Regions from separate parts of the Oerskovia sp. USHLN155 genome, predicted to be linked through region 1. Evidence: predicted binding sites of a transcription regulator. Region 1 holds the regulator's gene; the other holds the start of a gene.
The links. The regulator Rex, encoded in region 1, represses fermentation and respiration genes when NADH is low (regulators of the CRP and FNR family bind a similar motif). The targets are predictions, from matches to a motif close to CTTGTGAANNNNTTCACAAG.

Region 1 (3,515 bases):
GGCCTTCGCCCGCCCGTGCATCATGTCGCCCACGAGCCGCCCGGTGTACAGGCCCTCCTCGTGCTCGGCGACCGTGCCCAGCGCCCCCGTCGCCCCGAGACGACGCGCGATGAGCTGCCCGATCTCGAGCGGGGTCGCGGACACGAGCCACACCTGGTGGCCGGCCGCGATGTGCTCGTCGAGGAGCTTCTGGGTGCCGGGGTAGATGCGCAGCGCGAGGACCTGGTCGTAGACCTCCTCGCCGATCGCGACGACCTCCGCGACCGAGCGGCCCGCGACGAGGTCGAGGGCCCGGGTGCGGACCTGGTCGATCTGGCGCTTGTTCTCCCCGAGCAGGAGGTAGCGCGCCTGGTGGAAGGCGAACGTCACGAGGTCCGGGGTGGAGAAGAAGCCCCGCTGGTACAGCGCCCGCGCCAGGTGGAACGAGCTGGCGCCGCGGATGATGGTGTTGTCGACGTCGAAGAAGGCTGCCGTGGGATGGGTGGACCCAGGAGCAGACGTCGGCATGTCGTCCACTCTATCGGCGCTCGCAGACCCTCGCCGACGGCGCCCACCGGGCAGGGTCGCCGGCCGGGCGGCGTGAGGGGGTGTCCGAGATGCGTAGGCTGGGGTCGTGAGCCCCGCAGATCCCGCCGCAGGACAGGTTCCTGAGACCGCCGCCGGACGTGACGCAGACCAGGCCGCGAGCGCGCCCGCGCGCGTCGTGCTCTACGGCCGCGTCGGGTGCCACCTGTGCGAGGAGGCCCGCGAGGTGGTCGGGGCGGTGTGCGCCGACCAGGGCGTGGGCTGGACCGAGGTCGACGTGGACTCCGACCCGTCCGGCGCCCTCGCGGCGCAGTACGGTGACTACGTCCCCGTCGTGACGGTGGACGGCGTCCAGCAGGGGTTCTGGCAGGTCGACGGAGCGAGGCTCGCCAGAGCGCTCTCGAGGCGACGCGCCACCGGCTGACGTTCCGTCCCCGGGCGCCGAGCCTGGGATGATCCGAGACAGCAGGACAGCGAGAGCGTCAGCGACGACGACACGACGAAGCATGGGTGGTTCGGGTGGCAGAGACCCTGGGTGATACCGGTATTCCTGGCGCGACCGTGGCGCGACTTCCCGCGTACCTGCGCGCGCTGCGCGACCTCGAGGGGCGAGGCGTCGAGACGACGTCGTCGACCGAGCTCGCGGAGCTCGCGGGCGTCGGGTCGGCGCAGCTGCGCAAGGACCTGTCGTTCCTGGGGTCCTACGGCACGCGCGGGGTGGGCTACGTCGTCGACTCGCTCGCGACCTACATCACCTCGGCCCTGGGGGTCGAGGACGAGCACCGGATCGCGATCGTCGGCATCGGTTCCCTCGGGCACGCGCTCGCGAACTACTCGGGCTACGGCACGCGCGGGTTCGAGGTCGCGGCTCTGCTGGACGCCTCGCCGGACGTGGTCGGCACCGAGGCCGCGGGGCTCGTGATCGAGCACGTCGACGCGCTCGAGGAGGTCTTCGCCCGCGAGAACGTGACGATCGTCGTCCTGGCGACTCCGGCGCACGTGGCGCAGGACGTCGCCGAGCGGGTCGTCGAGGCCGGTGTCCGGGAGATCCTGAACTTCGCGCCGCGTGCGCTCCAGCTCCCAGAGGACGTGATCGTGCGGTCGGTCGACGTGGGCAGCGAGCTGCAGATCCTGGCGTTCCACGCGCAGGCGCGCGCGCTCGCGAACCGCGGCAGGGGCGAGGAGGGCCAAGGAGCCGAGACGCGGAGCGCGGGCGCCTAGCCCGACCGCTCGTCACAGCACAGGAGCCGGGGGCCCCGGGCGGGGGGGCGGGGCGCGGGGGCCCCCGGCGCCGCGCCGCGCCGCGGGGGCGCCTCGCCCGCCCGCTCCACCCCCCACCGGCGCCGGCGCCCGGTCCGGGGCCGCCGGCTCCTGGCGTACCGGTCCGCGTCAGGGACGCGGAGGCCGGTCAGGGGCGGAGGCTCAGGCCTGCTTGATCGCCGAGAGGTCGAGCGCGATCTTGATCTTGTCGCCGACGAGCACGCCGCCGGCCTCGAGGGCCACGTTCCAGGTCAGGCCGAACTCCTTGCGGGAGATCTCGGTCTCGGCCTCGAACCCGGCGCGCGAGTTGCCGTACGCGTCGACGGCGGTGCCCGTGAACTCGGTCTCGAGCTTGACCGGCTTGGTCACGCCGTTGATGGTCAGGTCGCCCGCGATGACGAAGTCGTCGTCGTCGGCCTCGACGGCGGTCGAGACGAAGTTCCAGGTGGGGTTCTTCTCGGCGTCCCAGAAGTCGGCCGACTGGAGGTGGCCGTCGCGCCCTGCGTCGCCGGTGTTGACGGACTTGGCGTCGATCGCCGCGACGACGTTGGACGACTCGACGTCGTCACCGATGTTCAGCGTGCCCTCGGCGATCGCGAGCGAGCCGCGGACCTTGGAGATGCCTGCGTGGCGGACCGTGAAGGTCGCCTGCGAGTGCGAGGGGTCGATCGCGTAGGTGCCTGCGGTCAGTCCGGCGGGAAGGGTCGTGGCCATGGGTGTTCTCCTGTGGAAGTCGTGGTGCGTGTGCGTCAGGCGCGCCGTCCGACGAGCCATTAGTTGAAGATTCAACTTCATACGATCGCATCAACGCAAGCCCCCGTCCCTCTATTCCCTGGTGAGCGAACCTGTTCCCGGATGGGAGACTGGGGCGGTTGTTCGGACGGTGGGGGCGTGGCGGATGAAGGCGGAGATGACGGTTCAGCAGGACAGGCGCGCGGTCGCGCCGCAGGACGCACCCTGGCTCGACGAGGGCCAGCAGCACTCGTGGCGCCAGTACCTCGACGGCACGGCGCGGTTCGTCGAAGCCCTGAGCAGGGACCACGAGGAGCACTCGGGCCTCACGCTCGGCGAGTACGAGCTGCTCGTGCGGCTCTCCGAGGCCCGCGACCACACCATGCGGATGTCGGCCCTCGCCGACGGCCTCGCCCGGTCCCGGTCCCGCGTCACGCACACCGTCCACCGCATGGAACAGCGCGGGCTCGTCCGCCGGTCCGCGAGCGAGACCGACCGTCGCGGTGTGAACTGCGTCATGACCGACGCGGGCTACGCCGAGCTCGTCGCCTCCGCGCCAGGCCACGTGCGGGCCGTTCGCCGCTTCATGGTCGACGTCCTGACCCCCGAGCAGTTCCGCAACCTCGGCGAGGCCATGGCTGCGATCGCCGAGGCCTGCCGGGTCGTGGACGAGCGCGAGAACCAGTAGTCCGGGACTTCCCGGCGCCCGGCGGGCCTGTGTCCGGGAGCACGCCGCCCCGGTGCACCGCGCGCGGAAGAACTTTGGGACACTGGTCCCCATGGTCGCAACCACGGTCCACCTCATGCGTCACGGTGAAGTCTTCAACCCGGACGGCATCCTCTACGGTCGAATCCCCGGCTACCACCTCTCGGAGCTCGGGCACACGATGGCGCGTCGCGTCGCGGGACACCTGTCGGGCAAGCCTGCAGAGGGCTCGCCCGCGCTGCCCGACGACGTCGCCCCCGAGCCCTTCGACGTCGCCCTGGTCATCGCGTCC
Region 2 (3,515 bases), on a different contig from region 1:
CACCTGCTTGCCCGTGACCTCGTCCTTGCCGCCGTTGATGGCGTACAGGAGGGTCTTGGCGAGGTTCACGCGGGCACCGAAGAACTGCATCTGCTTGCCGACCGCCATGGGCGAGACGCAGCACGCGATCGCGGCGTCGTCACCCCAGGCCGGACGGATCTGCTCGTCCGACTCGTACTGGACGGCCGAGGTGTCGATCGAGACCTTGGCGCAGAAGTCCTTGAACCCCTGCGGCAGGCGCGGGCTCCAGAAGACCGTCATGTTGGGCTCGGGGGCCGGGCCCAGGTTGTACAGCGTCTGCAGGAAGCGGAACGAGTTCTTCGTGACGAGCGGACGACCGTCGTCGCCCATGCCACCGATGGTCTCGGTGACCCACGTCGGGTCGCCCGAGAACAGGGAGTCGTACTCCGGGGTGCGCAGGAAGCGCACGATCCGCAGCTTGATGACGAAGTCGTCGATGATCTCCTGCGCCTGCTCCTCGGTGATGACACCGGCGGCCAGGTCGCGCTCGAGGTACACGTCGAGGAAGGTCGAGGTGCGGCCCAGCGACATCGCGGCGCCGTTCTGCTCCTTGACCGCGGCGAGGTAGCCGAAGTAGAGCCACTGGACGGCCTCGCGGGCGTTGGTGGCCGGGCCCGAGATGTCGTAGCCGTACGAGGCGGCCATCGCCTTGAGCTCGCCGAGCGCACGGATCTGCTCCGCGTGCTCCTCGCGCTCGCGCACGATCTTCTCGCTGAACGGCTGGGTGTCGAGGTCCAGCTTGTCGAGCTTCTTGGCGGCGACGAGCTGGTCGACGCCGTAGAGCGCGACGCGGCGGTAGTCACCGATGATGCGGCCGCGGCCGTAGGCGTCGGGCAGGCCCGTGATGATGTGCGAGCTGCGCGCGGCGCGGACGTTCGGCGGGTAGATGTCGAAGACGCCCTGGTTGTGGGTCTTGCGGTACTCGCTGAAGACCTTCTTGAGCTCCTGGTCGACCGGGTAGCCGTAGGTCTCGAGCGCGCCCTCGACCATGCGCCATCCGCCGTTCGGCATGATCGCGCGCTTGAGCGGGGCGTCGGTCTGGAGGCCGACGATGACCTCGGAGTCCTTGTCGATGTACCCGGGTGCGTGCGCCGTGATGCCGGCGGGCGTGTGTGGGTCGACGTCGTAGATGCCCTTCTCGCGCTCGGCGGGGAACATCTCGGAGAGCTTGGCCCAGATGCCGGTCGTGCGCTCCGTCGGTCCGGCGAGGAAGGAGTCGTCACCCTCGTACGGGGTGTAGTTGCGCTGGATGAAGTCGCGCACGTCGACCGTGTCCTGCCAGGGACCTGCGGTGAAGCCTGCCCATGCGGGGACTGTCGCGTCGTCCTGGCCGCCAGTGGTGCCGCGAGCCTCGGAAATGCTGGTCATATCACTCTCCTCGACGTCCACACCGCGCTGCCTGCGCGGCGGGGGTAAAGACCTTGGTCGACGCGGGAAATCCGTGCCGTCCTGCCGTTCTCCTTCGCCCTTTCAGGCTACGACCCGCAGAGGGTGTCGGCGTGGCAAAGGCGCTGTCACCTGGCTCACAGGCCGCGGCGCCGAAATGATGCCCGAGGCCAGAAGAACGGCGGAATTCCAACCCTTCTACGACCTTCAACATGCATCTAAGCGACTTCATTCCACCTTGTGACGGTCTTCACATGACCTTTTCGTGGGAGTCTTTAGACCCCTTGCTCGGGACCAAAGTCCCTTGCGGAACAGCCCTCGGTCCGCGGCGTTCCCCTATTCGCCGAAAAACCTCACCTTACGGGCGTCCGCACACCCGTGCACCCACGCGGCGGTCGGCTCGACCAGGAACCGCCGGAGACGTCGAGATGCCGCCCGCCCCCACCCGGTGTCCGGGCCGACGGCGAGCGGCATCTCACGGCGAGCTGTCCGACACGCCTCGACCCCCCTATGCACGGGGCGGCCCCCTCACCGCTCGCCCCGCCCGCCGAGCCGCGCCCCGCCGTCGGGCTACCCCGTGGGCGCCTCACGCCGCCCTCCGGACGTCCCCCTGCGTGCGAAGCACACCCCGGGCGTGTGAGACTGCCTCGATGCGAACCATGGGAGTCGAGGAGGAGTTCCTCCTCGTCGGGCCCGACGGCATCCCCACCGCCGTCGCGACCGAGGTCATCGAGTCGTCCAGCACCACCGAGGTCACCGAGGGAGGGCTCGGGGCGTCGGGCGGCTCACGCCCTGACCGGCCCGACGACGCGCCCGGTGGCGACCTCGAGCTCGAGCTCATGGAGGAGCAGCTCGAGACCGGCACGCACCCCTGCGCGAACCTGTCCGACCTCGCCCAGGAGATCCGCGACGGGCGCATCCGAGCCAACAAGGCCGCCGAGCAGCGCGACGCGCGCATCGTGGCGCTCGGCACCTCGCCCGTCCCCGTCTCCCCCACCACGGTCGGCAAGCTCCGCTACCTCGAGGCGCGCGCCGCGTTCGGGCTCACGGCACGCGAACAGCTCACGGGCGGCTGCCACGTGCACGTCGCGGTCTCCTCGGACGCCGAGGGAGTCGCGGTCCTCGACCGGATCGGCCCCTGGCTCGCCCCGCTCCTCGCGCTGAGCGCCAACTCGCCCTACTGGCAGGGCGAGGACAGCGGGTACGCGAGCTTCCGCTCCCAGGTGTGGTCGCGGTGGCCGACGGCGGGCCCCGCCCCGTCGTTCGGCACGCCCGAGGCGTACCGCGCCACGGTCGACGCGCTCGTCGCCACGGGCACGATCCTCGACACCGCGATGATCTACTTCGACGCCCGGCTGTCCGCGTCCTACCCGACCGTCGAGATCCGCGTCGCAGACGTGTGCCTCGACGCCGACACCGCGACCCTCCTCGCGGCCCTGGCCCGCGGGCTCGTCGAGACCGCGGCGCGCGAGGCCGACGCCGGCACCTCCGCGCCCATGCTCCACCCCGAGCTCCTGCGCACCGCGTCCTGGCGGGCCGGGCGCTCCGGGATCTCGGGCGACCTCGTCTCGCCCCTCACCTGGAAGCCCGCGACCGCGCACGACGTCGTGGGTCAGCTCGTCGCGCACGTGCGCGAGGCGCTCGTCGACGCGGGCGACCTCGACGCCGTGACCGAGCTGCTCGGGAGGCTGTGGTCGAACGGCGGCGGCGCGGGGCGTCAGCGGACGTGGTTCGCGGGCTCGGGCGACCTACGCGCCGTGGTCGAGCGCGCCGCGGAGGCGACGCTGGCCTGAGCCACGGCGAACGCACGAGGGGCGCGGACCGTGCGGTCCGCGCCCCTCGTGCGTCTCCCCGACCAGCGGGGTCAGAGCAGCGCGAGCGCCGTCAGCGCGTCGCGCGTCACGTCCTGCGCCGTGAGGCGGTGCGTGGCCTTGACCTGGTCGATCGACATGTGGTCGAGGAAGACCGTCGGCAGACCGAGGGGGACGACCGGGACCGTGACCCCGGCCTCGACCGAGCGCTGCGCCAGGAGCGAGCCCACGCCGCCGTCGGCCAGGCCGTCCTCGATCGTGACCACGAGGTCGTGCTCACCCGTGAGCTTCACGAGC

Region 2: a site for Rex is predicted at 1,645-1,664, ahead of pflB (formate C-acetyltransferase). Genes of this name have one in related genera too.

What each region holds. Positions count from the first base shown of each region.
Region 1 is NZ_JBBCXG010000007.1:87,097-90,611, forward strand. It holds gene WFH32_RS11435 (HAD family hydrolase) at 1-507, opposite strand, end outside; gene WFH32_RS11440 (glutaredoxin family protein) at 614-949, shown strand; gene WFH32_RS11445 (redox-sensing transcriptional repressor Rex) at 1,045-1,746, shown strand; gene WFH32_RS11450 (YceI family protein) at 1,948-2,499, opposite strand; gene WFH32_RS11455 (MarR family winged helix-turn-helix transcriptional regulator) at 2,696-3,205, shown strand; gene WFH32_RS11460 (histidine phosphatase family protein) at 3,297-3,515, shown strand, end outside.
Region 2 is NZ_JBBCXG010000015.1:75,819-79,333, reverse strand. It holds gene pflB (formate C-acetyltransferase) at 1-1,389, opposite strand, end outside; gene WFH32_RS18545 (carboxylate-amine ligase) at 2,058-3,200, shown strand; gene dxs (1-deoxy-D-xylulose-5-phosphate synthase) at 3,272-3,515, opposite strand, start outside.